DNA from 2 places in the Paenibacillus medicaginis genome. Region 2 is predicted to be linked to the other one. Evidence: riboswitches for the same ligand, from Rfam matches in the RefSeq annotation. Region 2 holds a riboswitch; the other holds the start of a gene.
The links. A riboswitch is a leader RNA that binds a small molecule or an ion and turns the genes downstream of it on or off. The one in region 2 is predicted to bind glycine.
Positions count from the first base shown of each region.

Region 1: it holds a riboswitch for glycine, as region 2 does, so the genes downstream of both, gcvT (glycine cleavage system aminomethyltransferase GcvT) here and sdaAB (L-serine ammonia-lyase, iron-sulfur-dependent subunit beta) in region 2, are expected to answer to the same signal.

Region 1 covers NZ_JBHIRY010000018.1:60,875-76,933, reverse strand. The annotation lists gene ACE5LO_RS17640 (PTS mannitol transporter subunit IIBC) at 1-791, opposite strand, end outside; gene gcvH (glycine cleavage system protein GcvH) at 1,345-1,740, opposite strand; glycine riboswitch at 2,091-2,210, shown strand; glycine riboswitch at 2,211-2,304, shown strand; gene gcvT (glycine cleavage system aminomethyltransferase GcvT) at 2,396-3,496, shown strand; gene gcvPA (aminomethyl-transferring glycine dehydrogenase subunit GcvPA) at 3,537-4,892, shown strand; gene gcvPB (aminomethyl-transferring glycine dehydrogenase subunit GcvPB) at 4,889-6,355, shown strand; gene ACE5LO_RS17615 (class I SAM-dependent methyltransferase) at 6,647-7,432, opposite strand; gene ptsP (phosphoenolpyruvate--protein phosphotransferase) at 8,360-10,072, opposite strand; gene ACE5LO_RS17605 (HPr family phosphocarrier protein) at 10,065-10,340, opposite strand; gene ptsG (glucose-specific PTS transporter subunit IIBC) at 10,476-12,518, opposite strand; gene glcT (glucose PTS transporter transcription antiterminator GlcT) at 12,776-13,624, opposite strand; gene floT (flotillin lipid rafts scaffold protein FloT) at 13,788-15,326, opposite strand; gene ACE5LO_RS17585 (NfeD family membrane protein) at 15,372-15,854, opposite strand; gene ACE5LO_RS17580 (iron-containing alcohol dehydrogenase) at 16,049-16,059, opposite strand, start outside.
Region 2 covers NZ_JBHIRY010000019.1:98,535-114,593, forward strand. The annotation lists gene ACE5LO_RS18240 (amino acid ABC transporter ATP-binding protein) at 353-1,081, shown strand; gene ACE5LO_RS18245 (ABC transporter substrate-binding protein) at 1,111-1,956, shown strand; gene ACE5LO_RS18250 (amino acid ABC transporter permease) at 2,029-2,688, shown strand; gene ACE5LO_RS18255 (amino acid ABC transporter permease) at 2,704-3,354, shown strand; glycine riboswitch at 3,438-3,550, shown strand; glycine riboswitch at 3,554-3,636, shown strand; gene sdaAB (L-serine ammonia-lyase, iron-sulfur-dependent subunit beta) at 3,724-4,410, shown strand; gene sdaAA (L-serine ammonia-lyase, iron-sulfur-dependent, subunit alpha) at 4,437-5,345, shown strand; gene ACE5LO_RS18270 (Ig-like domain-containing protein) at 5,459-8,323, opposite strand; gene ACE5LO_RS18275 (response regulator) at 8,412-9,590, opposite strand; gene ACE5LO_RS18280 (cache domain-containing sensor histidine kinase) at 9,571-11,367, opposite strand; gene ACE5LO_RS18285 (carbohydrate ABC transporter permease) at 11,444-12,268, opposite strand; gene ACE5LO_RS18290 (carbohydrate ABC transporter permease) at 12,283-13,173, opposite strand; gene ACE5LO_RS18295 (sugar ABC transporter substrate-binding protein) at 13,294-14,637, opposite strand; gene ACE5LO_RS18300 (hypothetical protein) at 14,931-15,080, shown strand; gene ACE5LO_RS18305 (Crp/Fnr family transcriptional regulator) at 15,136-15,882, opposite strand.

The DNA of each region.
Region 1 (16,059 bases), on a different contig from region 2:
ATACCGCCAAAGAAATGAATGATCGCTGCGCCTGGAGCAGAAGCTCTAGCCGTCCCGCGGCCCAGGAAGCAGTATGCAAGCAGAATACCAATACCCGGTCCAGGGTTGGACTCCAGCATGAACAAAATGGATTTGCCCATCTGTGAAGCCTGCTCGGTTGCAAGTGGTGTCAAAATCCCATGGTTAATAGCGTTGTTCAGGAACAATACTTTACCCGGCTCAATGAGCAAGTTGACGAGTGGCAGCAGTCCTGCATCCATCAAGAACTGAACGCCAGCAGATAACACGCTGCTGATCGCTTCAATAACCGGACCAATAATGGTATGCGCAAGCAGTGCAAGCGCCCCGCCGATAATACCGGCAGAGAAGTTGTTAACCAGCATCTCGAAACCGGATTTAATTTTGCCTTCAACAGCTTTGTCAAATTGTTTGATCACCCAGGCACCGAACGGGCCTGCTGCCATCGCGCCAAGGAACATCGGAATGTCCGCGCCGACAATGACACCGATGGTCATGATCGCGCCGACCACGCCGCCGCGCTGCCCGTGTACCATTGTACCGCCCGTGTAACCGATTAACAGCGGCAGCAGGTACGTGATCATTGGGCCAACCAATGCTCCGAACGTTTCATTCGGGAACCAGCCTGTTGGAATAAAGAGGGCCGTAATCAAGCCCCAGGCGATAAATGCGCCCATGTTTGGCATAACCATGCCGCTCAGGAAGCGTCCGAATTTTTGCACTCCAACGCGCAAGCCTCCGCCGCTTCCGGACTTAGCGTCCACTGAACTCATGTAAAAAACCTCCTCAATGTATTGAAACCTCAACAAGGATTCGTCAAAATTCGCTACTAAAACGAAGTGATTTGTCGCTTTTTGTGATTTTGTCAAACCCTTAGGTAAAAGGCCTCATATCCTTTTGCTTACTTCATCCTAATTGAAAACGGTATCTTCATCAATAAAATGAAAATGCAGTTTCGTCATCAACGTTGATGACAAAATTTAAATTTAAGATTTTCAGAGGGGTTTGGGACCTTATGCCAAGCTCAATTTCTCACACGACTAAAGTCTCATGTATCCATGCGTGGTTATGAATATGGCCTAACCTTAATATAAACTGATTTCCCCGGTATTAACCGTAATTCCCCTGAACATGATGTCTTTGCTCCAATTTTTTTCGGACAAACGGCAAAAAAGCATGACTGCTGTATCCCTCATGTAGGTATCAGGCTGCCATGCTTATAGAACATACTTGCAAAAACAAATATACGCTTGTATACACTTTATGCGATTTTCTCGAAAAAAGTCGTAAATAGGACAAATATCCTATTTTAGAGTGGATGTTTCATTAAGCTTCTTCCACAAGACGACTGTACCCCTCTGCACTCAGCAGCTTGCTCACCGCGTCATTAACGTCGCCATCCACCCGGATTTCAAGCATCCAGCCATCCTCGTATGGCGAGCTGTTGACCAGTTCCGGCGAGTCCTGCAGCGACTCGTTCACTTTAATCACCGTGCCGCTTAACGGTGCATACAGGTCAGATACGGTTTTTACCGACTCGATCGTGCCTACGCTTGCACCGGCTTCCAGAGATGCTCCTTCCCCCGGCAGCTCGACAAACACAATGTCGCCAAGCTGATGCTGCGCGAAATCGGATATGCCAACAAGCAAGGTTCCTTCATCTGTAATTTTTACCCACTCATGCTCTTCGCTGTACAAATAGTTTTCTTTAACTTCGCTCATGTATACCGCTCCATTTCCACTGGAATTTCACGCCATAAAACACTTCATTGTTCCCTTAAACTGTTCTTTGCAACTTCTCGTTTTCAACGTAAGATTAAGCCAAGCAAGATTTAAATGTCAATATAGCTTACAGAAAACCTCGTATTTTTTTCCGGATAGAAGCACTTTAGGAAGAGAAACTGCTTACATTTTGTAATCAGGCCTGAAAATATGACAAATTTATTGACATATTTCCGGTGATCGCGTATTAATGGTTATAGATTAAATAGCGGATGAACGTATAGGGAGAGATTACCGACATTCCGGGAAAATGATGCGCCAAGGCGGCATCTGAACAGGCCCGAGCGGGCTGCAGCATGAAGGGTGAACCAGACCCGTGTTTGCCTTGCACCCGCGGAATCAGCAGGTAACGCCGAAGGAGTAAGCCGACAAACGGTGAATCTCTCAGGCAAAAGGACCTTTACCGGACGCGACTCTGGAGAGAATCCGCGGCAGCGGGTCACCCAAGGGGAAACCTGTAATCACGCAGGGCAACTCTCAGGTATCAAGGACAGAGCTGAAGAATAGCATGGCTGAGCAGCCATGCACCGTTCTTTGGCCTGTCCTTTTTTGCTTTTTCATAAGCTCTGCCAACTCTTGTGCGAGGTGAATTGTGTTGACTGCATTGAAAAGAACACCGCTGTACCCGCTGTATGCCGGATATTCCGGCGTGCGCTGTATTGATTTTGGCGGCTGGGAGCTGCCTGTCCAGTTCAGCGGCATCCAAAAGGAGCACGAGGCCGTACGGGAACGTGCCGGACTGTTCGATGTCTCCCATATGGGAGAATTCAACGTTACAGGTACAGGAGCCGAAAGCTTCCTGCAGAGCGTAACTACCAACGATGTTTCCAAACTTGAAGACGGGCAGGCCCAGTATACGCTGATGTGTTATCCGGATGGAGGAGTCGTAGACGACCTGCTTGTTTACAAACGCGGCGTTGATTCCTATATGCTCGTCGTAAATGCCTCTAATATCGCAAAGGATTGGGAATGGCTGCAGCAGCATAAACCGGATGATGCGCAAATGGAGAATGTATCGGATCAAACTGCGCTGCTCGCCCTTCAGGGTCCTGCAGCCGCCACTATCCTTACCGTAGCCGTAGATAGCAACGTCGTTTCGCTCGGCTCCTTCCGCTTTATTGAACACGCCGGCTTATTCGGCGCTTCCGCGCTTGTATCCCGCACGGGATATACGGGAGAAGACGGCTTCGAGATCTACTGCCGTGCCGAGGATGCCCCGTTGATCTGGCAGGGGTTGATGCAGGCTGGTGAATCCCACGGGCTGGTGCCCGCCGGGCTGGGAGCGCGGGATACGCTTCGATTTGAAGCAAAGCTGCCGCTGTACGGCCAGGAGCTGTCTGCGACGATTTCCCCGCTGGAGGCGGGACTGGGCTTTTTCGTGAAGCTAGACAAAGGGTCGTTTATCGGACAGGAAGCGCTGCTTGCGCAGAAGGAGCAAGGGACTCCCCGCAAGCTCGTCGGTCTGGAAATGCTGGACCGCGGCATTCCACGTTCACATTACCCGGTATTCTTAGAATCGGAGCAGATTGGCGAAGTGACGACAGGCACACAGTCCCCTACTCTGAAGCGGAATCTAGGGCTTGCGCTGATTGACAGCCGCTTTGCCCAGCTTGGCACACAGGTTGAGGTGGAAATCCGGGGCAAACGCCTCAAAGCCGAGGTAGTCAAGGCACCGTTCTACAAACGCACAAAATAGAGATAATTGGAACAGACCGGATATTGAGAGGAGCGCAGTCATGAATCAGCACAGATACTTACCGATGACCGAGCAGGATCGCGCCGAGATGCTTCGCACAGTCGGCGCAGACAGCATTGAGGACCTGTTCAAGGATATTCCCGAAAAAATTCGTTTCCGGGATGAGCTTCCCGTTTCTTCGAGGCTGGATGAGCGGGCTCTGACCCGTCATATGTCGGCACTGGCCGGCAGAAATGCCAGCAGCGAAACCCATGCCAGCTTTCTGGGCGCAGGCATCTATGATCACCATATTCCGTCCGTGATCAATCATGTCATTTCCCGCTCGGAATTTTACACCGCATATACCCCTTATCAGCCGGAAGTTAGCCAGGGCGAGCTGCAGGCCATTTTTGAATTTCAATCCTATATATGTGAGCTTACCGGCATGGCGGTAGCCAATGCCAGTATGTATGACGGCGCAACCGCGCTGGCCGAAGCAGGCAATCTGGCGGCAGCCGCCACACGCCGCAAACGAATCGTCGTATCCCGCTCCGTTCATCCGGAGGCGCGTCAAGTGCTGAACACTTACGCACACGGCCTCAATCTGGAAATTGTGGAAGTGGGCTGCAAAAACGGCGTGACCGATCCCGAAGCGCTCGCAGCAGCAGTAACTGAGGATACCGCCGCCGTGCTCGTGCAGAACCCCAATTTCTTCGGCTCTATTGAAAATATCCGGCCAATGGCCGATTTAATTCATGCGCAGAAGGGTCTGCTGGTGGTCAGTTCCAATCCGCTCTCGCTCGGGCTGCTTGAAGCGCCGGGTAAGCTGGGAGCCGATATTGTAGTAGGCGATGCGCAGCCGCTTGGCATCTCCTCTTCGCTCGGCGGACCAACCTGCGGTTATTTCGCCGTATCCCAGGAGCATATGCGCCGCATTCCGGGAAGAATCGTCGGCCAAACGAAGGACCACAACGGCAAACGCGGCTTTGTCCTTACCCTTCAGGCCCGTGAGCAGCATATCCGCCGCGAAAAAGCGACGTCAAATATTTGCTCCAACCAGGCGCTGCTTGCACTCTCCGCGTCCGTCTATATGTCCGTCATGGGCAGAAACGGAATGATTGAGGTGGCTGAGCTGAATCTGCATAAGAGCCGGTACGCTCTTGAACGTCTCACATCCCTGCCTGGAGTAAAGACGGCGTTTACTTCCCCAACTTTTAATGAGTTCGTGCTCGTCCTGCCGGGGGATACAGATATGCAGACCTTGCAATCCCGTTTGCTGGATGCCGGTTTTATCGGCGGTTATGATCTGGGCAGAGACTACGAAGAATACAAGAACCACATGCTGATCGCCGTAACGGAACAAAGAACCAAAGAAGAGATTGACCAATTCGCATCGGTGCTGGAGGAACTACTATGACTCAATCCGAACATGATATGCCGCTGATTTTTGAATTGAGCCATCCGGGCCGTATCGCATATTCGCTGCCCGCATGTGATGTGCCCCGCCGTCCCACTGACGAGCTCATTCCTTCCGGGCTGCTGCGCAGCGAACCTGCGGCGCTGCCGGAAGTCTATGAGGTGGACGTCATCCGTCATTATACCGAGTTGTCCCGCCGCAACTTCGGGGTGGATAACGGTTTTTATCCGCTTGGCTCCTGTACGATGAAATACAATCCGAAAGTCAACGAAGACGTTGCGCGTTATTCCGGACTGGCGAAAATCCATCCTTATCAGCCGGAAGAAAGCATTCAGGGTGCACTTGAGCTGTTGCACACACTGCAAAACGATTTGGCCGGACTTACTGGCATGGATGCCGTCACGCTGCAGCCTGCTGCCGGAGCCCACGGAGAGTGGACCGGCCTGATGATGATCCGCGCTTATCATGAAAGCCGCGGCGAGCGCCGCAGCAAAGTGATTGTGCCTGATTCCTCGCACGGAACGAATCCGGCGAGCGCTACAGTTGCCGGATTTGAGACGGTCACGATTCCATCAACCGCCAGGGGACTTGTTGACCTGGACGCTCTGCGCGCCGCCGTTGGCAGCGACACCGCTGCTCTTATGCTGACGAATCCGAATACCCTTGGACTGTTCGAAGAGCAAATCACGGAGATTGCGGAGATTGTGCATGAAGCTGGTGGACTGCTCTATTACGATGGGGCCAACTCCAACGCCATTATGGGCATTACCCGTCCGGGGGACATGGGCTTTGATGTCGTGCATTTGAATCTGCACAAAACGATGAGCACCCCACACGGCGGTGGCGGCCCGGGAGCCGGTCCGGTCGGTGTCAAAAAGCTGCTCATTCCGTTTCTGCCAAAACCGCTTGTCGTCAAAAACGAGGATGAGACGTACAGCTGGGATACAGAGCAGGCCGATTCCATCGGCCGTGTCAAAGCATACTACGGCAACTTTGGCATTCTCGTCCGTGCCTATGCGTATATCCGCACCTACGGACCGGAGGGCCTGCGTGCCGTATCGGAAAACGCTGTACTGAATGCCAATTATATGATGCACCGGCTGGCGCCTTACTACGAGATTCCGTATCCGGGTGTCTGCAAGCATGAATTTGTCATGTCCGGCCGTGGCCTGAAAAAATTTGGCGTCCGCACCCTCGATGTCGCCAAACGACTGCTCGATTTCGGTTATCATCCGCCGACTATATACTTCCCGCTGAATGTGGAAGAATGCATTATGATTGAGCCGACCGAAACGGAAAGCAAAGAAACGCTGGACGGCTTTATTGATACGATGATCCGCATTGCCAAGGAGGCAGAGGAAAATCCCGAGCTGGTGCTGAACGCCCCATACACCACAACGGTCACACGTCTCGATGAAACCACCGCCGCACGCAAGCCTGTTTTGAACTGCGCCTGCAGTTAATGCTATAGCTTCATTAAGTGGGGGTCCCAAGGTCTGCGGACTTGGACCCCCACTTTTTTCATGATCTGAGACGTTTAAAGCCATTCTGAGCATTCTGGAACGTTCCGCGAACTAAGCATTTTCTAAATTCCTGATAAACGAAGTACATTTTTCGTTATATCTGCAAACGATGATCTTTTGAGGGAATGGCAACCCTTTCTTACTTTCCTCTATTAGACATGCGCACTGGATGGATACTTTCCTTTCGGATTTCGGACATGAATTGCGTATAGCCGTCTTTCTCTTTTTTCTCTACTTTACCGCTCTCCAAATAGTCCATCTGTCCTTTTCAATAATCGGCGAGTTAACCTGCCACAGCAAATGTAGTTCAATATAGCTTACGAGATTAGCAAGCTCCTCGTCGGTCAGCTCATGCAGCAAAGAGCGACCCGTTCGTTGAAGCAAGTCGTTTGACAGTTGTTCAGGTTCATAGTAAATTTTCCGAGTCTCCCAAAGCATATGTTCTTCCACTTTTGTAAAGCCCGCATCCCGCAAATTATTCATCACCACATCACTTGGATAACGGCGTTTAACCTCCTTAAATGATAACTTCGGATAACGCTCAAAAAAGTAACCGCGGATGTGGGTATTGCTCCCCGGCAGCAAACAGTCTTCTGGTGTGCGGTTCTGGATGATCAACACTCCACCTTTGCGCAGTAAACGCTTGCATTCTAATAAGCACTGCTTCACACCCGCTTCATCCAGATGATGAATCAAAGCTCTTTGCAGAATCAAATCATATTCTTCATCCGGTAAGCCGGTATCAAACACGTTGCCTTCAACAAACTCGACATTTTCAATGCCCTGGCAATTGACTCGAGCACCTGCGATAACCTCTTTCGAGAAGTCTAGACCGGTAACATGACTAGCACCTAATTGCACCAAGCCTTTACTATAAATACCACCCCCACAGGCTAGATCCAAGGCTCTCTTACCGCTAACTTCCACAAGATCTTTAATTTTCTTAAGCCAACTGGCATCCACTTCTCGACTAGCATAAGTGAAACGGTTCCTTTCAGAATGAAAATCAATGGGCATATTATCATCCCCTTAAACTTTGTAGTTTCTATACACTTAAACTAGGCCGACAAGTGAGATGAATCAGGGATCGGTATTTTTCGAGCATGCTTGGTTGTAAGTAAGGTCAGGAACACGATACCAGCAGACTCCCAGAAAATATAACGAATATCAATCACGTCTGGCAAGAAAAATATAGGGAGTTAACCTCTACAGACTTGTATTTGAAAAAAATCTTCCATTTGCGCCCTTGTATATGTAAAAAAATAGGTTATGAGTCCTCCATTTAAAAACTTACTTTTAAGTCCAACATATTGTTCTTATCCCCACTCGGCGTTGTACGAACTCGGACCGGAAAGCCCTTATTTCTGCTAAATCCCGCTGATTTCACCTTCCAACGGACAGAGATGCACTTATTCGCACATTTTCCAGTCCATTCCCCTTAAATCTTGCCGGATAAGATCTGTGGTGTCCGAAAACATAGACAAAATCATCTAAACTCAAGAAATAGTGGCTCTACGGTCCGCAAAGGGGGCCTTTTTCTTTTTCGGTCTTTTAAGTTCTCAGTCTTCGGTTTTTCGGTCTGTGTTTTACGTTCTGTATTTTTCGTTCTTCATGTTTTATTTTTTCCTCTGTGAATTAGCCCACAAGAAATACCTTGAACGGGTGAAGCGTTCAAGGGGTACTACCCTGCCAAGTGCTCGGAATTCTTCTGGAGAAGCGAAGCGTTCGCCTTTATCCCCGGATTTCTTCAACTGTCCAATCTAATCAGGAAATCCGGGGATAACAGCGATCGGAAGAAGAATCCGGGTACGCCCCAGCGATCGGAAGAAGAATCCAGGCACGTCCAACGAAAAAAACCGGTACCCCTTAAGGTACCGGCCGCTGAAGGACTCAGCATGAGTATGTTTTGGAAAAAGATAAACCTTGAAAAAAACGGATAAAATTTTACCCTTCAATGCTTTGAACCAATGCAACAACCTCTTCGGCTGTCTGCATGTTCAATGCCTGAGCGGCCAGCTTCTCCATGTCCGTGCGGGACAGCTTGGAAATCTGGCTGCGGGCAGGCAGGATAGAGGTCGCACTCATACTGAATTCATCCAGTCCAAGTCCGAGCAGCAGAGGAATAGCTGTGGCGTCCCCTGCCATCTCACCGCACATGCCAGCCCAACGGCCATTCGCATGAGCTGCGTCAATAACCATTTTGACTAGACGTAGAATCGCCGGGTTGTACGGTTGATACAGGTAGGACACCCGCTCATTCATGCGGTCTGCCGCCATCGTATATTGAATCAGGTCGTTGGTGCCAATGCTGAAGAAATCGACTTCCTTCGCGAATTGGTCTGCCAGCACCGCCGTTGATGGAATTTCCACCATGATGCCCAACTGAATTTCCTCAGACACCTGAACGCCTTCGGAAGCAAGCTTCGCTTTCTCTTCCAGCAGAACTGCTTTAGCTTCACGGAATTCACCCAGTGTAGCGATCATAGGGAACATGATGCGCAGATTGCCGTGCACACTGGCTCTCAGCAGAGCACGCAGTTGTGTCCGGAAAATATCCTGGCGGTCCAGGCAAAGACGAATCGCCCGGAAGCCCAGGAACGGGTTCATTTCCTTTGGCAGATCCAGATAAGGAAGCTCCTTGTCGCCGCCGATATCAAGTGTACGGACTACGACAGGTTTGCCTTCCATTTTCTCCAGAACCGTTTTGTAAGCATTGTACTGTACGTCTTCCGAAGGAAGCTTGTCGCGTCCCATGTAAAGGAACTCCGTACGGTACAGACCTACGCCTTCCCCACCGTTCTCAAGCACACCTGCAACGTCGTTGGGAGTACCGATATTGGCAGCCAGCTCAACGTGAACGCCGTCTGTCGAAACGGTCGCTTCGTCGCGCAGCTTGCGCCATTCTTCGCGCTGCTTGTCGTAAGCCTGCTGCTTCTGACGATATTCGGCGACCACTTCGTCGCTCGGATTCACAAACACCTCTCCATCCAAACCATCCACGATGATCAGGTCACCGCTTTTCGCTTGGGAAAGAACGTCCTTCGTACCGACGACAGCCGGAATTTCGAGCGAACGCGCCATAATAGCGGAGTGGGAAGTACGGCCGCCGATATTCGTAGCAAAACCTTTGACATATTTACGGTTCAATTGCGCTGTGTCGGAAGGTGTCAAATCTTCTGCAAGCACAATCGTTTCTTCGCTGATTTCAGCAGGGCTCATAAACTTCAGTCCAAGCAGGTGATTCAGCACACGTTTGGTAACGTCACGCATATCAGCTGCCCGTTCCTGCAGATATTCGCTCTTCATGTTTTCGAACATGGTAATGAACTGCGACGCCGTTTCATTCAGTGCAAATTCCGCATTCACTTGTTCGTTTTTGATTTTATCCTTAACCGGATCAATCAGCTCCGGATCGTTCAGAATGAGGAGGTGGGAAGCGAAAATTTCCGCCTTCTTCTCCCCCAATTCCTGAAGAGTCCGTTCCTTGATTTTCTCCAGCTCGGATTGCGACTGTGCCAGTGCTGCGTCCAGCTTCGCAATTTCCGCTTCGACATCCGTTACCGTGCGTTTTTCTACAGAGTAGTCAGGGTGCTCCAAGATAAACGCCTTGGCGATAGCGATGCCTGCCGAGGCAGCGATCCCGGAGATTTTAAGCATTTACTTCGCCCAGCCCTTCTTTAACCATAACATCTTCCAGCGCTTGCAGAGCTTCTGCTTCGTTTCCGCCTTCACAGATGATGTTGATCGTATCGCCTTTTTCCAGACCCAGGGACAGTACGCCCAGGATGGATTTCAAGGTAACTTTTTTGCCGTTAGCTTCAGCAAAGGATTCTACACCGCTGAATTTTGTCGCCGTGTTCACCAGAGCTGTTGCCGGACGTGCATGGATACCGTCTTCGTCAGTGATTGTAAATGTTTTTTGCATGATGATTCTCCCACTTTCTGAATATATTATTGTAAATCTGCCGCTTGCTGATATACCATCAACCGCTTATGCCCATAGAACGCTCCTGCGGTCCTGGGACCGCTACGGAACGTTCACTATAGAAGCAGATCGTTACTATTTTATCGTAATAATTTTATCTTCGCCAGCTTTGAGTGTTCCGCTCTTGTCCAGCGTGACTCCGGCACCCTGTGGCAGGTTGGAGAAAATGATCGCAGAGATGATCGATTTGGCATTCTCCTTCACGTACTCCAGATTGACTTTCATGATCGGCTGGCCTGCAGATACAAGGTCTCCCTCGTTAACGAGCACCTCAAAGCCCTGTCCTTTCAGCTTCACGGTATTGACACCGATATGCACGAGAACTTCCTTGCCACCATCGGACATAATGCCCACCGCATGCTTGCTCGGGAACACGTTGAACACTTTACCATACACCGGAGAAACAATGTTGCCGTCATGCGGCAGCACCGCAAATCCGTCACCGGTCATTCGCTCGGAGAATACCGGATCCGGCACTTCGGTAATCGGCAGCAGTTCACCGTTTACCGGCATGACGATATCCTCGGTGATAATCGCTTGCCCTGCTTCACCAGCCGCTTTTTCAGCTGCAGGCTCAGGAATGGCAGCGGGTGCAGGTGTGCGCCCTGCCATAATATCCTGCATTTGCGATTTGATCGTATCGGAACGTGTACCGAAAATCGCCTGCACGTTATTGCCGACTTCCAGCACGCCGGAGGCGCCAAGCTGTTTCAGACGGTTTTTGTCAACATTGGCTTTCTCATTGACTTCAATCCGCAAACGTGTAATACATGCATCCAGATGCTTGATATTGGACGGACCGCCAAATGCCGCCAAAATATTGTGCGGAAGATCGTCATTGCCTCCGCCGCTATTACTCTCATTTTCTTCGGTCTGCTCTTCGCGTCCCGGCGTCTTGAGATTAAACTTGCGGATAATGAAGCGGAAGCCGAAGTAGTAGATCACCGCCAGCACAAGACCAACGATAATGACATACCACCAAGGGGTCCGGTTCGGCAGAACCCCGAAGATCAGGAAGTCGATAAATCCGCCGGAGAACGTCATCCCGATTTTCACGTTCAGCAGATACATCGTCATGAAGGACAAGCCTGCAAAGATCGTATGCACTGCGAACAGCAGCGGAGCTACGAACAGGAAGGAAAACTCCAGCGGCTCCGTAATACCTGTCAGGAACGAAGTCAATGCGGCGGAGCCCATGATGCCTGCCACATATTTTTTGTGCTCTGGTCTTGCTTCGTGATACATGGCCAAAGCTGCGGCAGGAAGCCCGAACATCATAAACGGGAACTTACCTACCTGGAATGCGCCTGCGGTGAATGGCACGCCATCTCTCAGCTGAGCCATGAAAATGTGCTGGTCACCACGAATGACCTGACCTGCTTTGTTGACATATTCACCGAACTCAAACCAGAACGGAGAATAGAAAATGTGGTGCAGCCCGAAAGGAATCAGAGCACGTTCGATCACACCGAAAATAAAGGTTGCCAATACAGGATTCGTATCCACCATAAAGTGGGACACCGCGTTCAGAAAACCTTGAACCGGCGGCCAGATGACAACCAGCAGCAGGCCGATGATCAGTGCGCCAAGCGATGTTGCAATCGGAACAAACCGTTTGCCGGCAAAAAAGCCGAGATAAGACGGAAGCTCGATTTTGAAAAAACGGTTGTACATCGCTGCCGCCAGGATACCGATAATGATACCCCCGAAAACACCCGTTGATAGTGTCGGAATCCCGAGCACTGTTGCATATCCGGGAATTTGCTGTGCGACAAGCCCTGGCGTTACACCCACCGCAGTACCCAGCGTCACGTTCATGATCAGGTAACCAATGATGGCCGCAAGACCCGCAACGCCTTCGCCGTTGGCCAGACCGACGGCAACACCGACCGCGAACAGCAGCGCCAGGTTGTCAAAGACAATTTGGCCGGCATTCATCATGATCGTCGCAACGGATTCAACCCAGCCGGCGCCAAGGAACGGCATGTACTGAACCAAATCCGGGTTAACCAGCGCGTTGCCGATCCCCAGCAGCAAACCCGCTGCAGGCAGGATGGCTACGGGAAGCATCAAAGCTTTACCGACACGCTGCAAAACGCCGAAAAGCTTTTTAAACATAAAACCCACATCCTTCGAGAGTATTCATCTCAAAACAACAGAAAAGAACGCAAAAAAGCATGAGCTAACAAAAGCATAAAGTTTACAACCTTGGGATGTATCTTTCCCCTGAAAGGCTGTCTCCAATCATACTTTAATCAACTCATGCCTGATCGAATCAGTAACACGTTTTCATCTTCAATTGTTGTTTTGCTTATTGACGAAAGTCATTGTAGCACCACTTGTCGAAATATGCAATCCTTTTCATCACAAATTTATCAGCTTTCTTCCTTCCGCTGCTGCAGCCGCTGAAGGTGCATCGTCAAATAGCTGACTTCCGCCGGATAGACAGGCTGATGTAGCCGGTTTTCCATAATTTTCGTCAGCTTCCATGCCAGCATATACATTTCCGGGTATTCTGCATTCAGAAGCTTGTCGAGCTTATGCATTTCCTGAACCTTCTCACCACGCCGGATTCGCTCCAGCGCAAATCTCAGATGGGTCAACAGCCGGGAATAGTCCAGGGAATCCGTAGGAATTTTATAATCAAGCGTCTGTTCCACGACCTGTACCAGATCTGAAATAAGCTGAGAATGCTCCTTGACCTGGGAAATATGCTGGTTGGTCAAAGCGCTGTAGATATGGAGCGCGATGAAACCGATTTCGTCACTACCCAAATCAATGTTCAGCTTGTCATGGATTTTTCGGACCGCGGATTCAGCCAGTTTATACTCCTCCGGGTAAATTTCCTTCGTCTCATACAAGAACGGATTATGAATCGTAATCCCCTGCTCTTTGCGCTTCATGGCAAAAGCAATATGATCCGTTAAGGCAATATGGATATGCTCGTTCAAGGGCGCGTTGACCTGTCCTTCAATATCATGTATGACTTCGCCGATAATTTCGATCAGCTTCTCATCCACCTGCGGAAGGAGCTGCTTGTACTGCTCCTGCTCATCCTGATTGGTCAGGATAAACATTTTCTCAACAGCATCCAGTGAAATCTGATCTTTGGATTTACGGTTGAAACCGATTCCTTTTCCAATGACGACAACTTCCTGGTAATCCGGATGTATGCCTATGATGACGTTATTATTGAGTACTTTGGACACTTGTAGGCCGCTCACATTCGCACCTCATTTTTATACCCACTTCTGTCAGCTAAAAGTAACAAATAATACGCTGCAGGTCAAATAGAAGTGCTTTACCCTGGGAGATGAAGGAGAACACAAAGTCAATAAAACCGCCCTGCAATAAATTAGTGCGAATTGCAGGACGGCTTCAATTCTTTTATTCTTTGGCCGGCGCTAATTCGGCAGCTGTTGCGGCAGCTTCACTGCCCGCCGCAGGAACTGGCACAGCGTGCGTCGGCTCCACTTTCTGCCTGGTCAGCCCCTGGATCATTGCTTCCAAATCAAGACCGGATACACTTTTAAGCATTTCGGGAGCCGTGGACATCAGCTCGGTCACGTAATTGCTTACACGTGCCGCGCCTTCTCCCTTACCGGTATCAACCACCGTCAGTTTATCGATGGATGAAATCGGAGCAGCAATTTTCCCCGCCAGTTCAGGCAACATTTTGACGATAATATCGAGAACGGCTGCCTCGCCAAATTTCTGGAACGCTTCCGCCAGCTTTTCCTTCGCCTCGGCTTCCGCAAGACCACGCAGACGAATGACCTCCGCGTCAGCCGAGCCTTTGGCCAGTTCCGCCTCTGCCATAGCCTGGCCTTCCAGACGCTTCTGTTCCGCCGTTGCCTGTGCCTGTTTTTCAATGGAATATTGCATCGCATCGGCTTCACGCATTTTACGCGCCTTTTCCGCCTCGGCAGCCTGTTCGACCGCGTAACGGTCCGCTTCCGCTTTTTTCTTCACTTCGGCGTCATACTGCTTTTCACGAACCTGAATCTCTTTTTCCTGCAGGTCAATTTCACGTTCCTTGCGCACAAGCTCTACCTTCATCTGCTCTTCCACCGCAGTTTGCTTCGCGCGTGCTTCCTGAATGTAATACGCTTGATCCGCTTCCGCTCTGGCTGTATCCTGTTCCTTCTTGAAGGCAGCCACCTTCAGTTCTTTCTCTTTCTCCGCTTCAGCAATATTCGTATCACGCAGCAGCTCGGCCTTCTGCCCTTCCTGCTCCGCCTGTGCCTTTTGGATTCTAGCATCCCGCACCGCCTCGGCTTCCGCGATCTCGGCATCCCGCTTGACCGCCGCAATCCGCGGCTTACCGAGCGCATCCAGATACCCGTGCTTATCCCGGACGTCCTTGATAGTAAAGGAGACGATCTGCAGTCCCATCTTCTTCAGATCACGAGCCGCGACACCCTGCACCTCCTGGGCGAAGCGGTCACGGTTTCGGTAAACCTCTTCCACTGTCATCGAACCAAGGATCGCCCGCAGGTGGCCCTCCAGCACCTCCTGAGCCTCGCCCTTCAGCGATTCAAGCGGTTTGCCGATAAATTGTTCCGCAGCCGTCGCCACATCTTCAATGGAACTGCCGACCTTGATAATGGCAACTCCGTCCGCGATAACCGGAACTCCTTGCTCGGTGTACACCTCAGGTGTAGTAACATCCAGCTTGTGGGACAGCAGCGATATAAACTCGGACTGCTGAAAAATCGGCCATATAAAAGCTCCCCCGCCCCGTACAATTTTAATTTTCCGACCGGACTCATCCTCTGAAATGTTTTTATTGCCCAGAAAAGAACCCGTCACAATCATGGCTTCATCTGGCCCAACTGTCTTGTACCTTGCCCAAAAGGCAATACCCAGAACCAAAATGACCGCTACTACAATACCCGGAATCAGAAAAATATCCCATTCAACCATGCAAATCCACCCTTTCTTGTTTATGTAGGTCAACAACCCAACACACTACATCTCCAAATCCGATACTCTGACTACTCCGTCGCTTACCTTAACCACCACGATTCGTGTACCCGCTGAAAGTGGCATGCCGTCAAAACTGGAGGCCGTATGGATCGTGTTGGCAGCACCCAATTTGATCATGACCTCGCCGTAACCTGTTTCCGGCACCGGGATGGTTACCTCCCCGATTTTCCCTTCCAGCTCCTGCATCGAAAAACCCATAGAAACCTCGCTGTTAGCCGCAGGAAAGACAAAACCGAACAGCACCAGCAGCGCTGCCGCGACAGCAATAAGCAGTGAAATCGCAAAGACAGCTCCATTTCCCAAAGCCGTGTACTTTAACAGCAGAATACCGGCTCCTCCAAATGCTGTACCCGCTCCTGCAACCACGATCGGCTTAAACCAGTCTCCGAGAACATCGCCAATAAACACGGTCACAATCGTAAACAAGGCCCCACCGATCAAAAAACACCAGAACAATGTTTCCATCCGATCCCCCCCCCTCTTGCCGCTTGTGTAGGCCTATATCAACATATACGTATAAAATAGAAGCAAGTTTCATTATTTTCCTTTAATTCCATCAACAAATCAGTAAAGTGTTTGCTTTGGGAATACTAAAAGACAAAAAAGGCTGCTTCCAGCCAATAAATGACTGAGAGCAGCCTTTACTGCACACCTTAAAACTACAGAGATG
Region 2 (16,059 bases):
AAACAAAGACGCTCCCTCTACTGTAAGACACTTACATACATTTGTCACGCAGCAGTCGTGAAATACTATATTCCCTTTACGATATGCTTATGCCTCCATATCTATATGGCTTATGCTTCCATATTTATATGCTTATGCTTCCATATCTTAATCTTGTGTTATCTTTCTTCACAAAAAATCTTGAAATTCCCATAATATCATTGTATCATGAATTATCTATCTTTATCGTGTTCTATTAGCTAACATAACAAAAATGTGTTTATTTTACAGCTACGATGTTAAAATGGAGGCATAGACACTAGCTACTGGCTACTGAACTTAGAGCTTAAGCACAGACAAAGGGGGGCTCGTTCTGATTCAGTTTCGGAACGTCAACAAATATTACGGCAGCTTTCAAGTTCTGAAAGACATCAACCTGACGATTGAAGAAGGCCAGGTCGTTGTGATTATTGGCCCTTCCGGTTCCGGTAAGAGTACACTGCTTCGCTGCATGAACCGTCTGGAGACGATTTCCAGCGGCGAGCTGATCGTCAACGGTGTGCAGCTTCATGACAAGAAAGTGGACATCAACAAGTTCCGCCGCAACATCGGCATGGTTTTCCAGCACTTCAACCTTTATCCTCATAAGCGGGTCATTGACAACATCGTGCTTGCTCCGACGAAGGTTCTCGGTGTGACTAAATCGGAAGCCGCCGCGACAGCCATGACTTATCTGAAGCGGGTTGGCATTGAAGACAAGGCACAGAGCTATCCTTCACAGCTGTCCGGAGGACAGCAGCAGCGTGTCGCCATCGCACGGGGGCTAGCCATGAAACCCCAGGTCATGCTGTTTGATGAGCCGACGTCGGCACTCGACCCCGAGACGATTGGTGAAGTGCTTGATGTGATGCGTTCTCTTGCCCATGATGGCATGACGATGGTGATTGTCACCCATGAGATGGGCTTTGCCCGCGAGGTTGCCGACAGGGTCATTTTTATGGATCAGGGTCAGATTCTGGAAGACAGTACGCCGGCCGAGTTTTTTGCCGAGCCGCGTGAAGAACGTGCACGCACGTTCCTTAGCCGTTTGATCAACCACTAAATATAAAGCTTTGAAAGGGGTTCAATCTTATGAAAAAAGGTTTGAAATGGAATGCGCTTTTGCTGCTCGTCCTCTCTTTCGCTCTCGTTCTTGCCGCATGCGGCAACAATGCTTCATCCGGCACCAACACCGGCTCTTCCGGTGAATCCGGCGGCAAAGCGCAAAGCGCGCTGGATGCCATCAAGGAACGCGGCAAGCTCGTTGTCGGTGTAAAGAGCGACACCAAGCTTTTCGGTCTGAAAAACACCGGCACCGGTGAAATCGAAGGCTTCGACGTGGATATCGCAAAAGCGATCGCAAAGCACATTTTGGGTGACGAATCCAAGATTGAACTGAAAGAAGTAACCTCCAAGACCCGCATTCCCCTCCTGCAAAACGGCGAAATCGACATGATCGTCGCAACGATGACGATTACGGAAGAACGCAAGCAGCAGGTTGACTTCAGCGACGTATATTTTGAAGCAGGCCAATCCCTGCTCGTTCCGAAGGGAAGCCCGATTACCGGCGTAGATTCTTTGACTAAAGGCACAACCGTGCTCGCCGTTAAAGGCTCCACCTCCGTAAAAAATATCAGGGAAAAGGCTCCGGAAGCCGAAGTGCTTGAATTTGAAAACTATCAGGATGCCTTCAACGCGCTCAAAGCCAATAAAGGCGACACCCTGACAACAGACAACGCCATTCTGCTCGGAATGCAGCAGCAGGACCCGAACTTCGAGCTGGTAGGCGGCAACTTCACGGACGAACCCTACGGCATCGCAGTGAAGAAAGGCTCCAGCGATCTGCTGCAGGCGGTCAACGATACGCTGGCTGACCTGAAGTCAAGCGGTGATTATGACAAACTGTATGAGCAGTGGCTTGGCGTTAAACCTGAATAAAAGAATGGCGGAAGGAGCCGCAGCAGCGTGCTCCTTCTTGCTTGCCATCGGTTAACGGAGGTGTGATCCGACATGCTAACTTTTGACGTTAATGTCCTGTTCAATTATTGGGACTTGTACATGGAAGGCTTCCTGAACACCATCAAGGTCAGCCTGATTGCTCTTGTGGCAAGCTTTCTGCTTGGCGCCTTGATTGCCATTTTCCGGATAGCACCCTTCAAACCACTGAATTGGCTTGGTACCGTTTATGTGGAAATCTTCCGGAATATCCCGCTGTTGATCACAGTCTATATTTTCTATCTGGGTCTCGGTCCTCTTGGCATCAACCTTGACGGTTTTGCTTCTGGCACTATTGGATTGTCCATTTATACCGCCGCTTATATAGCGGAAGCCATACGGGCGGGCATTCAGACAGTGCCCAAAGGCCAGATGGAAGCCGGCCGCTCGTCCGGCTTGACGTACAATCAGACGATGATCCATATCATTCTACCGCAGGCCATCAAGATCGCGCTGCCGGCCATGGGCAATCAGTTCATTAACCTGTTCAAGAACTCATCCATTCTCGCTGTCGTGGCCGCCGCAGATTTGATGCTGATGTCCGACCGGATCAATTCGGAGACATTTTTGCCTGTCAGCGTTTATGCGTTCACCGCTGTATTATATCTGGTCGTCACCCTTCCGCTCAGCTTTGTCATGCTGTACATGGAAAAACGGCTGGCCAGAACAACTTAAGGAGGGAAGCCACTTATGGATTTTGCTGGATTATTTTCCGGGCCTAACGTCAAATTTATACTGCAGGGCTTCCTCCTTACGTTGGAAGTCGGCATCTGGTCCATTGCCATCAGCACAATCGCGGGTATTATCTTCGGGGTTCTGCGTTATACTCGAATCCCCGTGATCTCGCAGGCTGCTGCCACCCTTATTGACCTGATCCGCAACCTGCCGCTGCTGCTCATCATTTATTTCCTGTTCCTCGTCCTCAAGCCGCTCGGATTTGATGTCGAATTGAAATGGTCCGCCATCATCGGCTTGTCCATTTTCGAAGGCGCCATGATTGCCGAGGTGGTGCGCAGTGGCCTGAAATCGGTCGATAAGGGGCAGATTGAAGCTGCAAGGTCGTCCGGTTTGAATTACACGCAGACCTTGTGGCATATCATTCTTCCGCAGGGCCTGCGGCGCATGATACCGCCCCTGGTCAGCCAGTACATTTCATTGATGAAGGATACTTCACTGGCGGTCATCATCTCGCTGCCTGAACTGACGCACAGCGCACAAATTGCCGGTGCCCAGAATCAGTCGTACGTTATTCCGGCCCTGCTGTTTGCGGCGTTCCTGTACTTTGCTGTAAACTATAGCATGTCGCTGATTGCCAGGAAGCTGGAAGTGCGGACCCACTGAGCAACTATGGGCCAGTGAGCATTGACACGCTGGCGGCCATCCTTTACTCTTAATTTGAATCATTGAACTGAATACCGCCGCGGATGAAGCTGACGGGAGAGACCTGATCCACGGAGGATACAGGGCACCGAAGGAGCAAGCTGCACGGCACCCGGCCGGCAGTTAATCTCTCAGGTACATGTACCGCCAGCCGACGCAGCTCTGGAGAGAGCATTTTTGAAGCCACCCAAGGGGTAAGACGGGCCAGTGCCTGTCGGAAACTCTCAGGTACAAAGGACAGAGACAAGGGACTATTCCTTGTTCTGTCCTTTTTTGTGCTTACATATTACGTAAGTAAATGAATACTGCACCAGATCAGGAGGAATGGATATGCGCTTCAAGGATGTGTTCTCCATCATTGGCCCGGCCATGACGGGCCCGTCAAGCTCGCATACCGCCGGTGCCGTTCGTCTTGGCCGCATGGCCCGGCACTGGCTCGGTGGAGTGCCTGAGCAGGCCAAAATGACGCTGTACGGCTCTTTTGCAGATACTTACAAAGGGCATGGCACGGATCTGGCCCTGCTGAGCGGTTTGCTTGATTACGATACCGATGATGCCCGCATTCCCGATGCCGAGCAGTGGGCGGAGCAGGCCGGGATGACATTTGAGTTTGTTGCCAGCAGCCTCCCCGCTCCTCATCCCAATACCGTCCGCTTTGAACTGCAGCGCGGCGGCGAACAGCGCACGCTGCTCGGTTCATCCATTGGCGGGGGAAATATAAATGTACAGCAGCTCAATGAGTTCCGTGTCAATTTGACGGGCGAGCTTCCGGCCTTGATCCTGCTTCATTCCGACAAGCCTGGCATGCTCGGGGCTGTAACCTCCGGGCTCGGGGCCGCCAGCGTCAATATCGCTTATATGCATGTGGACCGCAAAGGGCGGGACGGCGAGGCTTTAACCGCAATTGAGACGGACAGCGCTGTCCCTGAACAGGTCATCACGCAGCTGCAGTCATTAGCCCATATGTACGAAGTAAGAAAGATCGATATCCGCAACAAAAACAGGCGTCTGCCATAAATGCCAATAAAGGAGCAAAATAAGCGATGCGTTTCAGTCATCTTCACGAAATCAGCAAAATCTGCCGGCAAGAGTCCAAGACCATCAGCACTTTAATGATCGAAGAACAATCCCGGGAGACGGACACCCCTGCCCAGGACGTGATCAGCCAGATGACCGACTATTACGAGGTGATGAAGGAAGCCGTGCGCCGCGGCCAGACAGAGAATACCGTATCACGCAGCGGCTTAACGGGCGGAGACGGCAAACGGGTGGCGGATTATCTGCGGTCAGGTGAAACCTGCTCAGGAGATGCCTCAGCCCTCGCCATGGCCTATGCCCTTTCCGTCTCTGAGGTAAATGCCTCGATGGGTCGTATTGTCGCTACACCAACAGCCGGCTCCTGCGGTGTCATTCCCGGGGTATTCATCAGCGCCCAGGAGCGATTCGGATGGTCGGATGAGCACATGGTGCGCGGTCTCTTCGCGGCGGGAGCCATCGGTTACGTGATCGCCAACAATTCATTTATCTCCGGCGCCGAAGGAGGCTGTCAGGCCGAGATCGGCTCCGCCATTGGCATGGCCGCAGGCGCCATGGTCGAGCTGCGCGGCGGCACCCCGGAGCAGGCGGTTCATGCGGTCGGCCTTGCCTTGAAAAATACGCTGGGTCTCATCTGCGATCCTGTAGCCGGCCTCGTCGAAATCCCCTGTATCGTCCGCAACGGACTCGGGGCGGTGACGGCTCTGGCTGCGGCTGATATGGCACTGGCAGGCGTACGCAGCGCCATTCCATCGGATGAAGTCATTGATGTCATGCTTGAAGTCGGCAGCGCCATGCCTGTCAAGCACCGGGAGACCGCCAAGGGCGGCCTTGCCCAGACCCCGACGGGCCGACGGATGACAGAATCACTAGCCGGCAGCCGCAAGGCAGAGGCAGGGGCAGGGGATAAAAGTTAGTTCCGTTCTTGATTCAGCAACGTTCAGCAACGTACCTCACCCGCCATCGTGCAGTATAACGGAAAAAGGCCGTTCCCGTTTCACCGGGAGCGGCCTTTCTGCTCATAAACCCATTATTTTTCTGTTACATTGACAACAACCTTGGCTGTCTTGCCGGCAAACTTCAGCGTGACGGTGGTTTTCCCTTTGCTGATGCCTTTAATCCCTCCGTCTTTAGCTGTAGCCACCAGAATTCTGGAGGAGGTCCATACTCCTTTTTTCGTTACATCCCCCTCTGTGCCGTCCACATACGTAGCCGTTCCGGCCAGTTGCACCTGCTGGCCGACAGTAAGGTTCAACAATACCTCGCTGGTCTCAAGGTATTTCAGCGCATCCACCGTAACCGGCACTTTGACCGTCTTACCACCGTATTTTGCCGTAATACTGGTCTTGCCGTATCCGGTTGCCGTTACGGTGCCGCCCTTCACAGTGGCTACCTTGTAGCTGCCTGTTGTCCATTCGGCTTTGTCCGTCACGTCGATGGTCGAACCGTCGCTTAGTGTGGCTGTAACTTTAATATTATCCGTTTCACCCGTTTTCAGTGAAAGGGTAACTTCGGATGCTGATATTTTTGTGGCCGTGTCTACGTAAACCGTTATGGTTACCTTTTGACCGCCATATTTTGCCGTAATATTCGCTTTGCCTTTTTTATATGCGGTGACATTACCGTTCTTGACGGAAGCAATCGCCGCACTGCTTGAAGACCATTCCGCGTCTTTCGTTACATTTCTTGTATCGCCCTTCGAATTCGTTGCTGTGAGCGTAATCAGTTGGGGGGCATCTCCTGCCGACATGACAATCAGAATTTTATCGGCCTCAAGCTCAGCAGCAAGGCCCACTTCCACTTTAACGGTCGCTTTCAGACTTCCATAGGTAGCCGTTACAGTGGCTTCACCCTCAGCCATGCCTGTGATCAAGCCTGAAGAATCAACCGTCGCAGCTTTAGCGCTGCTTGTGGTCCATTCCGCTTCATTGGTCACATCTTCCGTGGTTCCATCTTTGTAAGTTACCGTGAGCTGTTGCTGGTACGTATCATCAATATCGAGAACGAGTGATTTGGATTTCACTTCCAGCTTTGCAGGCTCGCCAACTGTGACGGTAACTGTGGCTGTTTTGCCGTTGTAGGTTGCGGTAATGACCGCAGTTCCTTTTTTGTAAGCCGTCAGCTTGCCCTGGTTCACATATACAATACTATCATTATCGGATGTCCAGGTTGTACTATCGGTTACAACTTCCGTCGATCCGTCTGTATAAGTTACTTTGGCTGTCAATTGAACCGGTTTCCCGTTCTCAGACATGGAAATTTTCGAGCTGCCGATGTCCAAATGGGATGCTGTCTCCACATTGACGGTGATGGTAGCCGTTTTACCGCCATATGCCGCTGTAATCGTAGCGGTCCCGGAGCTATATGCCGTAATCAGTCCACCGTCAGACACAGAGGCAACGGCTTCGTTGCTCGATGTCCAGGCAGCCTGGCTTGTAACATCGGTTTCGTTTTCATCCTTCAATACAGGCTGATGGGTGCCTTTGACAGCCAGATAGACTGCGGACTTGTCCACGCTCAGCGTGTTGACTTGGCCCACCTTTACAGGCAGGGTTGCCGTCTGTGTGCCATAACTTGCCGTAATTGTCGTCGTCCCTGCACTATACCCGATCACGAAGCCGTCCTTCACATCTGCTACGGACGGGCTGCTGGACGAGTAAGAAGCGCTTGCTGTCACATTTTTACGGGTACCGTCCGCAAATGTCGCGGTCAGCTCCAGCTGCTGCTTCCCGCCAACGGAATCAAGAATGACCTGGCCCTGACTAAAGTCAAGATAGCGGGCAACCTCCACACTTACCTTGACTGTTGCCGTTTTATCGCCGTATTTGGCAGTGATCGTAGCTACTCCTGCTTTGTTGGCTGTGACCTTGCCCTTATACACGCTGGCAATGCTCTCATCACTTGATGTCCACTGAGCGTCAGCGGTAATATCCTTGGCCGCAGCCTCAGGATAAGATGCGGTCAATTTAAGCTGCTTCTCTCCGCCAATCCCGAGGAACAGATCCTCATTGTCCACGGTCAGCTTGCTTGTTTTCTCGACCGTTACGTTGATAGTGGCTGTCTTGGTTCCGTACTCGGCTGTAATGACTGCGGTCCCCTGTTTATAAGGTGTAATGCTGCCTTTCAGCACATCGGCCACCGCTTCATCACTGGAGGACCACTCGGCAGCAGCAGTTACGTCCTCGGTTGTTCCGTCAGGAAAAGTAGCGGTCAACGTGACTGTCTCCGAACCCTCGCTAAGCAAAAGGGAGACATCCGTGGTGCTTGGTGTAATGCGCTTCACCACATCCACAGTTACCTCTACCGAAACGGTCTGCTTGCCGTATACGCCGGTAATGGTTGCCTTACCGGCCCCAATACCTGTCACTGCGCCATTCACGACCGTAGCGACAGCCGGGCTGCTGGATGTCCATTCCGCCTGATTAGCCACCTTATTGTCTGTCGTATTATCACTGTAAGTGGCTGTGAGTGTAATTTGTTCAGATGCTCCCTTGCGAATATTCAGGCTCGTTACATCTGCGGTCAAAGCTTTTACGTTCTTGGTGACTGTAATGGAAGCCGATTGGGAAAATGCTTTGCCGTCCCCGTCCTTGAAAATGGCAACGATCGTTGCTGTTCCCACCGACTTGGCGGTAACTGTACCGTTATATACGGAAGCAATGGAAGTGTCATCACTTGTCCAATCAGCATTAATCGTTACGTCCGAGGTTTTGGCATCGCTATATACGGCTGTAGCGTTCAGCTTTAACGTCTCGCCAACCATCAGCTGGGCACTGTTCGCTGAGAGAACAATTTTCGAAACAGTTGTACTTGCAGCCCATGCCGGTGCGGCACCAACGATCAACAGCAGGAAGGACAGCATGATCGCGAGCGGTTTGGTCAAACGGTTCCTCAAATGATTTACCTCCGATATATGTGTATTCTTTAAACTTCATAAGTTCATATATCGGTAGATGCTGGGAAAAAATTAAGATACTTTAGTCCTATTTTGACATACCTATTCTATATTCCGTCGGAGTCATGCCGCACTTGCGGCGGAATACCTGCGTAAAATGCCTGACATCATGATACCCGATCCGGTCGGCAATATCGGCCAGCTTCAACTGGGGATCAAGCAGCAGCTTTTTGGCCTGTTCCATGCGCAGGCTGATGACATAATCCTTGTAGCCCTGGCCGGTCTTCTGTTTGAACAGCTGGCTGAAATAGACGGGATTCAGGAATACAACCGATGCTACTCCCTCAAGAGACAAGTCCTCTGTATAGTGGGCACGAATATATTGCAGCGCCACATCCACCGTATGAATCCCCTCCTTCAGCGATTCATCTCCGCCGGATACCAGGCTGCCCTCCAATGAACTGCGCAGCGCCGCGACCGCATCGGGAATGCCCGCAAAATCATGATGCGGTCCGGAAACCGCCGCCTGAAAGGGCAGCTTCAAATATCTCCGCAAATGCTCCTTCAACTGGCTGATCAGCCTGCTTGCTTCCGATTCATCCTGAAGGCGGGCGATGCCGAGCAGGCTATACCGGTCCAGGCTGACGACAAAGCCATGACCGGCCGTGTCCAGCAGCTCGGAGAGCACATTTTCAACAATAAAATGCTCCAGATGATTCTTTCGCTGCACTGCCTCCATCCCAACCATAAAAAGGTGGAATTGCGGATAATTCTGCACGAAAGGGCGAATATCCAGCTTGCCCGTATCCAGACCGAGCGCGTAGCGCTGAAATACGGCTTCTCTCAGGTAGCCCAGACTGGATTTCAGCAGCTTGCCTTCCTTCATTCTCTCCGATTCGGCCTGTACTTCTCCTGCCAGCGTCTCCACACACTCCAGCAGCTTTTTTTTGCCGATCGGCTTCAGCAGGTAATCCTTTGCGCCAAGACGTACCGCCTTCTGGGCATATTGAAATTCCGAGTGCGCGGAAATGACCACCCACTGCAAGTGCGGGTGCTTGCGCTTGGAGATCCGCATAAACTCAAGACCGTCCATACCTGGCATCAAGATATCAGTGAGCACAATATCCACCGGATGCTCAGTCAGAATGCCCGCCGCTTCCTCCGTGGAAGCGGCCGCATAAATACGGCTGTCCGGCCAGGCCTGGTGAAGGGTGCGCCCAATCCCCTGGCGGATCGTATGCTCGTCATCAGCTATCAGTATATTCATCGCTTTTCCTCTCCTTTGGAAGCGGAATGGTTACGGTGATTACAGTTCCTTTCCCGGGTTTTCCTGCGATACCAAGCCCGAATTCCTTGCCGAACATATGATGCAGACGCATTTGCAGATTCTGTAAGCCGATATGGCCGGATCTGCCGCTTATGCTCTGTTTGCCCGGATTAGCCAGCGCATACCGGACATCGATTAAACGCTCCGATGTAATCCCGACACCATTGTCGGCAATGGTCAGCCGCAGCGTGTTCCCCGCTTCCTCGGCACGGACATGCAGCTCCCCGCGCACACTCAGCTCCAGCGGCTCAAGGCCATGCTTGACCGCATTCTCAATCAAAGGCTGGAGCGTCATTTTGGGAATACGGATATCCATCCAGCGCTCGCTGATCTCCATGAGCACGGTCACCCTGCCCTCCAGACGGGCCTGAATAATCGTCAGATAATGCCCCATCTGCTCAACTTCCTCCCGCAGGGTCACCTCCGCTCCCTCTTCCCAATGGCTGCTGTAGCGGAACAGATGGGACAAGGCCAGCACGACCTCACCAAGCTGATCCTGCCCCTTCTCATCAAGCAGCCAGTAGATCATATCAAGCGTGTTGTATAAAAAATGGGGATTCACCTGGGTTTGCAGGGCATGCAGCTCTGCGTTCTTCTCACTGACCGAAGATATTTTGACCAGTTCGATCAGTTCCTCGATCCGCCCGACCATATGGTTAAAGGAGTCTACCAATTGATTGACCTCCTGATAGGAGGTCACCTCCAGCCTTCGCCGGAAATTGCCTGTCTCGACCAGCTTCATTTCACGAATCAGCCGCTTCAGGGGCTGAGATATGCTTCTGGACACCACCAGGGCAATAAGTGCGGACAGAATAATGAGAACAGGGGCGACAATCAGCAGAAAGCGCTGCGTCTGAGCCAGCTCGACATTCAAATCCCGGTTTGGCGTTACACTGATCACGGACCAATCGGCATAAGGAAGCCGGGAAGCAATAACGACCTGTTGGTCGCTCCGTTCCACGATGATGTCGTCTCCGCCGGCCGCCTGCAGGCTTTCAAGAGACGGGGGAGGGTTAACGGAGGTTGACGAGACAATCCGTCCCTCCTGGCCCATCAGGTAAACCTCACTGTTCGGGCCCAGACGCAGATTATGGAGGGCAGCCAGTATCGACTTCGGCTCCGCCTCAATCAGCACGATACCGATTGGCTTATGTTCATCCAGGTCATAGAGCTGACGCCCGAATGCAAAAACAGGCCTCTTCTCCATCTGGTCAATAACCGAATGGGGATAGACGCCCAGCCAGGCAATTTTGCCTGCGGATTTCTTGATTTCCTTATACCATTCCGCATGCATGTATTCCGGATCTATAACATTCATGTAGTTGCCGTAATTATATACCTTGCCGCTGTCCTTCAAGACATGAATGCCTATCAGATCTTCCCGCGAATAATAAATAGCGCCCAGAATATTGGTAATTGTGCGCTCATTAATATAAGCAACTGCCTCTGGCTGATGATCGGTTTCCGTACCGAGCAGCCGGACAAGGTCCAGGTTATTGGTGATGGATTTGGTCAGACTGTTATAGCTGTTCAGCAGCAAATCGAACAGCCCTGCCGTCTGGGACACGTTCTTGCGGGCCAGATCGCTGATTTTGTCATGGAACTGCACGGTGGTCCGGTTGTAGAACAGCAGGCTTACCGCCAGCACAATGCCTGACATGCAGAAGAGAAACAGAATGAACATCCGATGATGAATGGATTGAAAACGGCGCTGCAAACGTATATACGCTCCTTTCGTCTCGTTTGTCCCATCTGCCCCTCTTCGTGCTGGCCATGTGCTGGACAAGCCTGATTCAGCCCTTCACCGCGCCGGCAACCATACCTTTGGTAATCCGTTCGGAGAGCAGGAAATAAATGATGATGACCGGAAGCGCCCCCATCACGAGATACGCGCCGATGTTGCCGTAATTAACGGTATATTGGCTGACAAACGTATAGATACCGAATGGCAGCGTTTTTAGCTTTTCTGAGGAAATAAACGTAGCTGCCATGATGTATTCATTCCAGATATTAATGAACGTCAGAATGCAGACCGTCATGACCGGCGGTATAGAGATCGGCAGAATGATGCTCCGGAAAATCCGGTATATGTTCGCCCCGTCCATATAAGCCGACTCTTCAATTTCATGAGGAATGGATCTCATAAAACCACTGAGGATGAACACCGCGATTGGAGTCTGGAACGCAACGTAGGGCAGAATCAATGACAAATGGGTGTTCAGGATATTTACATTTTTAAAAATGACCATTAAGGGCAGCAGTGTAGCCTGCATCGGGATCATCATGCCTACGAGAAACACCAGCATAACGATGCCGCCATAACGCCAGCGGAAGCGTGTGATCGCATAAGCCGTCATGGAGCTGAGCAGAATGACGCAGATCATCGTCACGCCGGTAACAAACACACTGTTGGACAGGTACTGCAGGTAGCTGCCTGATTCAAAAGCCTCTTGATAATTACTCCAACGTGGTGTTTCGGGAAGAGCAAAGAAGCTACCGCCCAGAATCTCCTCATTGGTCTTCAGCGAATACGTCAACAGCCAAAACAGCGGATACACCTGCGTAACGACGAGGACCGCAAGCACAACGTATACGATTGACTTTTTTAACATTTTCATCGGCTCCGGCCTCCTTAGTTTACCTTATTCTCGATTCGTTTGAAAACAAAATTTATGATGACTGTAAATACAAGGCAGAAAACGACCAGGAAGGATGCCAGGGCACTGCCGTATCCATATTTCATCGACAGGAAGGACATACCGTACATATAGGTAGCCACGGTGTCTGTGGCATGAGCCGGACCGCCGCCTGTCATGACCCAGATCAGATCGAAGGACTGGAGTGAACCGATAAAGGCCAGAACGATAGAAATTTTAAAAATCGGGACGATCAGCGGCAGCGTGACATAACGGTCGGCCTTGAAGCCTTCGGCTCCATCAATTTTGGCCGCCTCATACAACTCGTTGGGAATATTCTGCACACCTGTAAACTGAATCAACAGATGATACCCGAAATACTGCCACAGGGCTACGAAGAAGAGTGAATAGATGGCAATCTCAGGCTCAGTCAGCCAGTTCCGGGTCCATGCTTCAAGTCCTAATGACGTGAGCACTCCGTTCAGCATGCCACCCATCGAAGCAGGATTGTAAATCGTTTTCCACAGTTGGCCGATGATAACGACAGACAGGATGACAGGCAGAAAGTAGATGGTGACGAGGGTATTGGATTTTCGCACATACCGGTTCAACAAGATCGCAATCAGCAGACAGACTGGAATTTCAAGCATTGAAAAGACAGCAAACATGATCGTGCGCTTCACGGAAGGCCAGAACAACGGATCATCGGTCAAAAATTTCTGGTAGTTAGCCACGCCTACAAACTTCGCATCCGAGATTCCGTTCCAATCCAGCAGGCCGCTGTAGATGGACACGAGAATCGGTATGAACACCATACAAACGTAAAGCAGCAGACAAGGCAGCACGAATACCGCGATGGTACCGGCCCGCACTTTTAATACATTCATGGTTCTCCTCCTTTATCTGTATCTCTTACTCTATCCTCTATTGCAGAGCTTATTTTGCCGATCCTAAAAGCAGGGAAGGAACCGGAAGGCTCCCTCCCTGCCGCTGGCCGGGCCATTCTGTTATTGCGGATTGGCTTCAAAAGCAGCCTGGTGCTCTTGTGCTACCTGGGCCGGGTCTGCATCCGTGACGAACAGATTTTGAATGCTGCTCAGATGCGCCTGGGCGACTGCAGGGTTCATCGTATTATCGAAGGCCAGATCTCCGCCCTTAATATTTTTGAACAGCTCGTTGAGACCGACGGCGAGCTCCGAATAGCCTGCTGCTTTAAAGTCGCCTTCAATTTTGTGGCCGCTGCCTACCGCGTCCTTAAGCTCAAACTTAACTTTAGGCATTTCGGTCATAAAATAATGCAGGAAGTCTTTGGTTTCTTCCAGGTGCTCGCTGTTCGCGGAAATCGCAAAGGCGCTGCCAGGCGCAATAATATATTCGTTGACATCGCCTTTGCCGTTCACCGTAGGGAACTGGAATGCGGCTACTTGATCCGCTACAGAGGACGAGTCAATAGCTCCGGTCTCCCAGGTGCCCATGATGTACATGGCCGCTTTGCCTGTTTTGAAAATGTTGCCACCAGCGTTGTAATCGATCGAAGTTGCTCCATCCGGGAATGCTCCGGCTTTCACCAGCTCCTGGAACGCTGCTACAGCTTCCGTGAATGCGGGATCATTGAACGTTTTCTTGCCATCAATGACGTCCTGCAAGAAGCCAGGGCCGCCGTTGGTGCGAAGCAGGATGTTCATGAACAACAGCGAACCTGTCCAGGAGTCCTTCTCACCGATAGCGATCGGGGTAATGCCTTTGGCTTTCAAAGTCTTGACAACTTCAAGCAGTTCATCAAATGTTTTTGGCGTTTCCTTAATGCCGGCTTGCTCGAACAGAGCCTTGTTGTAGTACACGACTTCGATGTTATTGCCGTCAGGAAGCGCGTAGACGTTGCTATCGAAGCTGTAATAGTTCAGCAAACCATCCTGGAATTTATCCTTCAGATTGTCGCGGTCCACCACGTCATTGAGCGGTGCCAGCAGTCCGGCGTCAACGAAGGGCTTCATCTGAGCCGCCGGGTTCACGATGGTAATATCCGGAACCTCCTTGGAAGCAGCCTGTGTTTTCAGCTTCAGCTTCTGCTGGTCTGTATTCAGTGAGTCAAGCTCAATCTTAATGTTCGGGTGATCCTTTTCATACTGCTCCACAAGCTGGTTCATCATTTTATGTGCGGGAGTCGTCGGATCAGGATAAATGTTCTGGAATGTAATCGTAACCTGCTCCCCGCTTTTTTCTCCGCCGCCGCTGCTGCTGGAATTATCGGTAGTTCCACCGCCTTCCTGCCCGCTGCTGCATGCCGCCAGCATGAAGATCATTGCGCCTGCCATCGTCAAGGCAAACGCTTTCATTTTTCCTGTACGCATGACCCTTTTTCCTCCTTAAATAAATGAATTAAGCATTTTCTTGCCGTTTGCATAAAGAACTTTTTGTCTAAGGTGATATGGTTATTATCTTCCAATTCACGGACGTGAACAATGTGCGAACTTAGGAAGTGAGGTTTGTTTTTTTAAGGGGGTTTTATTTCATGCATTTCCTGCAAATCACTTGCTTTTCTCCTGAATAATCGGCATAATAGGTTTAAATTGATTTTGTGATAATGATTATCATTATTGAGTTTATCCATGATGTGTAATATTTCTAAGGGGGAAGGAACCTGGTGAACGCAGCTCTTCAAAAGACCTCTCTGCATATTGATGATTACTTGGACCTTCTGAATCTTGCTGTTAAAGTTCAGGATGAGAAATGGCAGAAGGAAATTCGGCGTAAACTGCAAGGCTTGCTGCAGCATACATCACAACAGGCCTAGAATAAATTAAGAAAGCTAATCCGGGATTCGCTCCTTGATTAGCCTTTTTTTCTTCTTACAAACGGCATATTTCATCAGAACAGTGTCCCACCTCAGGACAGCCGCACATCAAGCGTAAGTCCTCCATCCGCAAAATATTGATTTTCCCCTCCCTCATCTCAATCGTGCCCTGTTCTTTGAGCGAGGTAAGCATCCGGTTGACACTCTCACGAGTCGCGCCAATCATTTCTCCAATCTCCGTATGATTCAGCTTGATGTTCAGCAAAATCCCATCCTCGTTTTTGATTCCACACGTATTCGATGCACGGATCAAGGTCGAAGCCAAAGCACCGGTTTTTCCATACAGCAGCAAATCCCTGAAACGGGATTCCATAATCCGCTGTTTGAGACCGAACCATTTTATAAATTGCACAGCCATATCTCCATGCCTCGTCAAGAGCCCTTCCAATTCCTTACCTTGAATGACGCCGATTTCGCATGTGTCCGCCGTTTCCGCTGTGTAGTTATGCTCCTCCCCGCCCAAGCCGCCGAATTCGCCGATCAGGTCACCCCTGCGTTGAATGGTCAGCAAAAGCTCTTTACCGTCTTCCGTTGATTTGTGCAATTTGATCCGTCCTGCGTGAATATAGTAAAGCTGTCCCGCTGCCTCTCCCTCCATAAAAAGACTGACGCCCGCCTTAACCTTCTTCCAGGTCATAATACTTTTAAGCAGTTCAATATGCTCTTCCGTCAAAAATAAGTTGATTCCCGTACGTTCCACCTGTGCCGATCCTGCCAGTTTTGCTATATATAATGAAGCCATGCTCATCTCCCCTTCATGTCTTTCTTATATTCTAATCATAGTATAATTCACGAATTTGCGTTATCAGGAAATTACCTGATTTTCCCCACTCCATGACCCTGAATATGTGTGATAAAAATCACTACAGTCCGGACGAGAATATGATATTTTCCCTAATTGAAGATAGATCGAAAATAT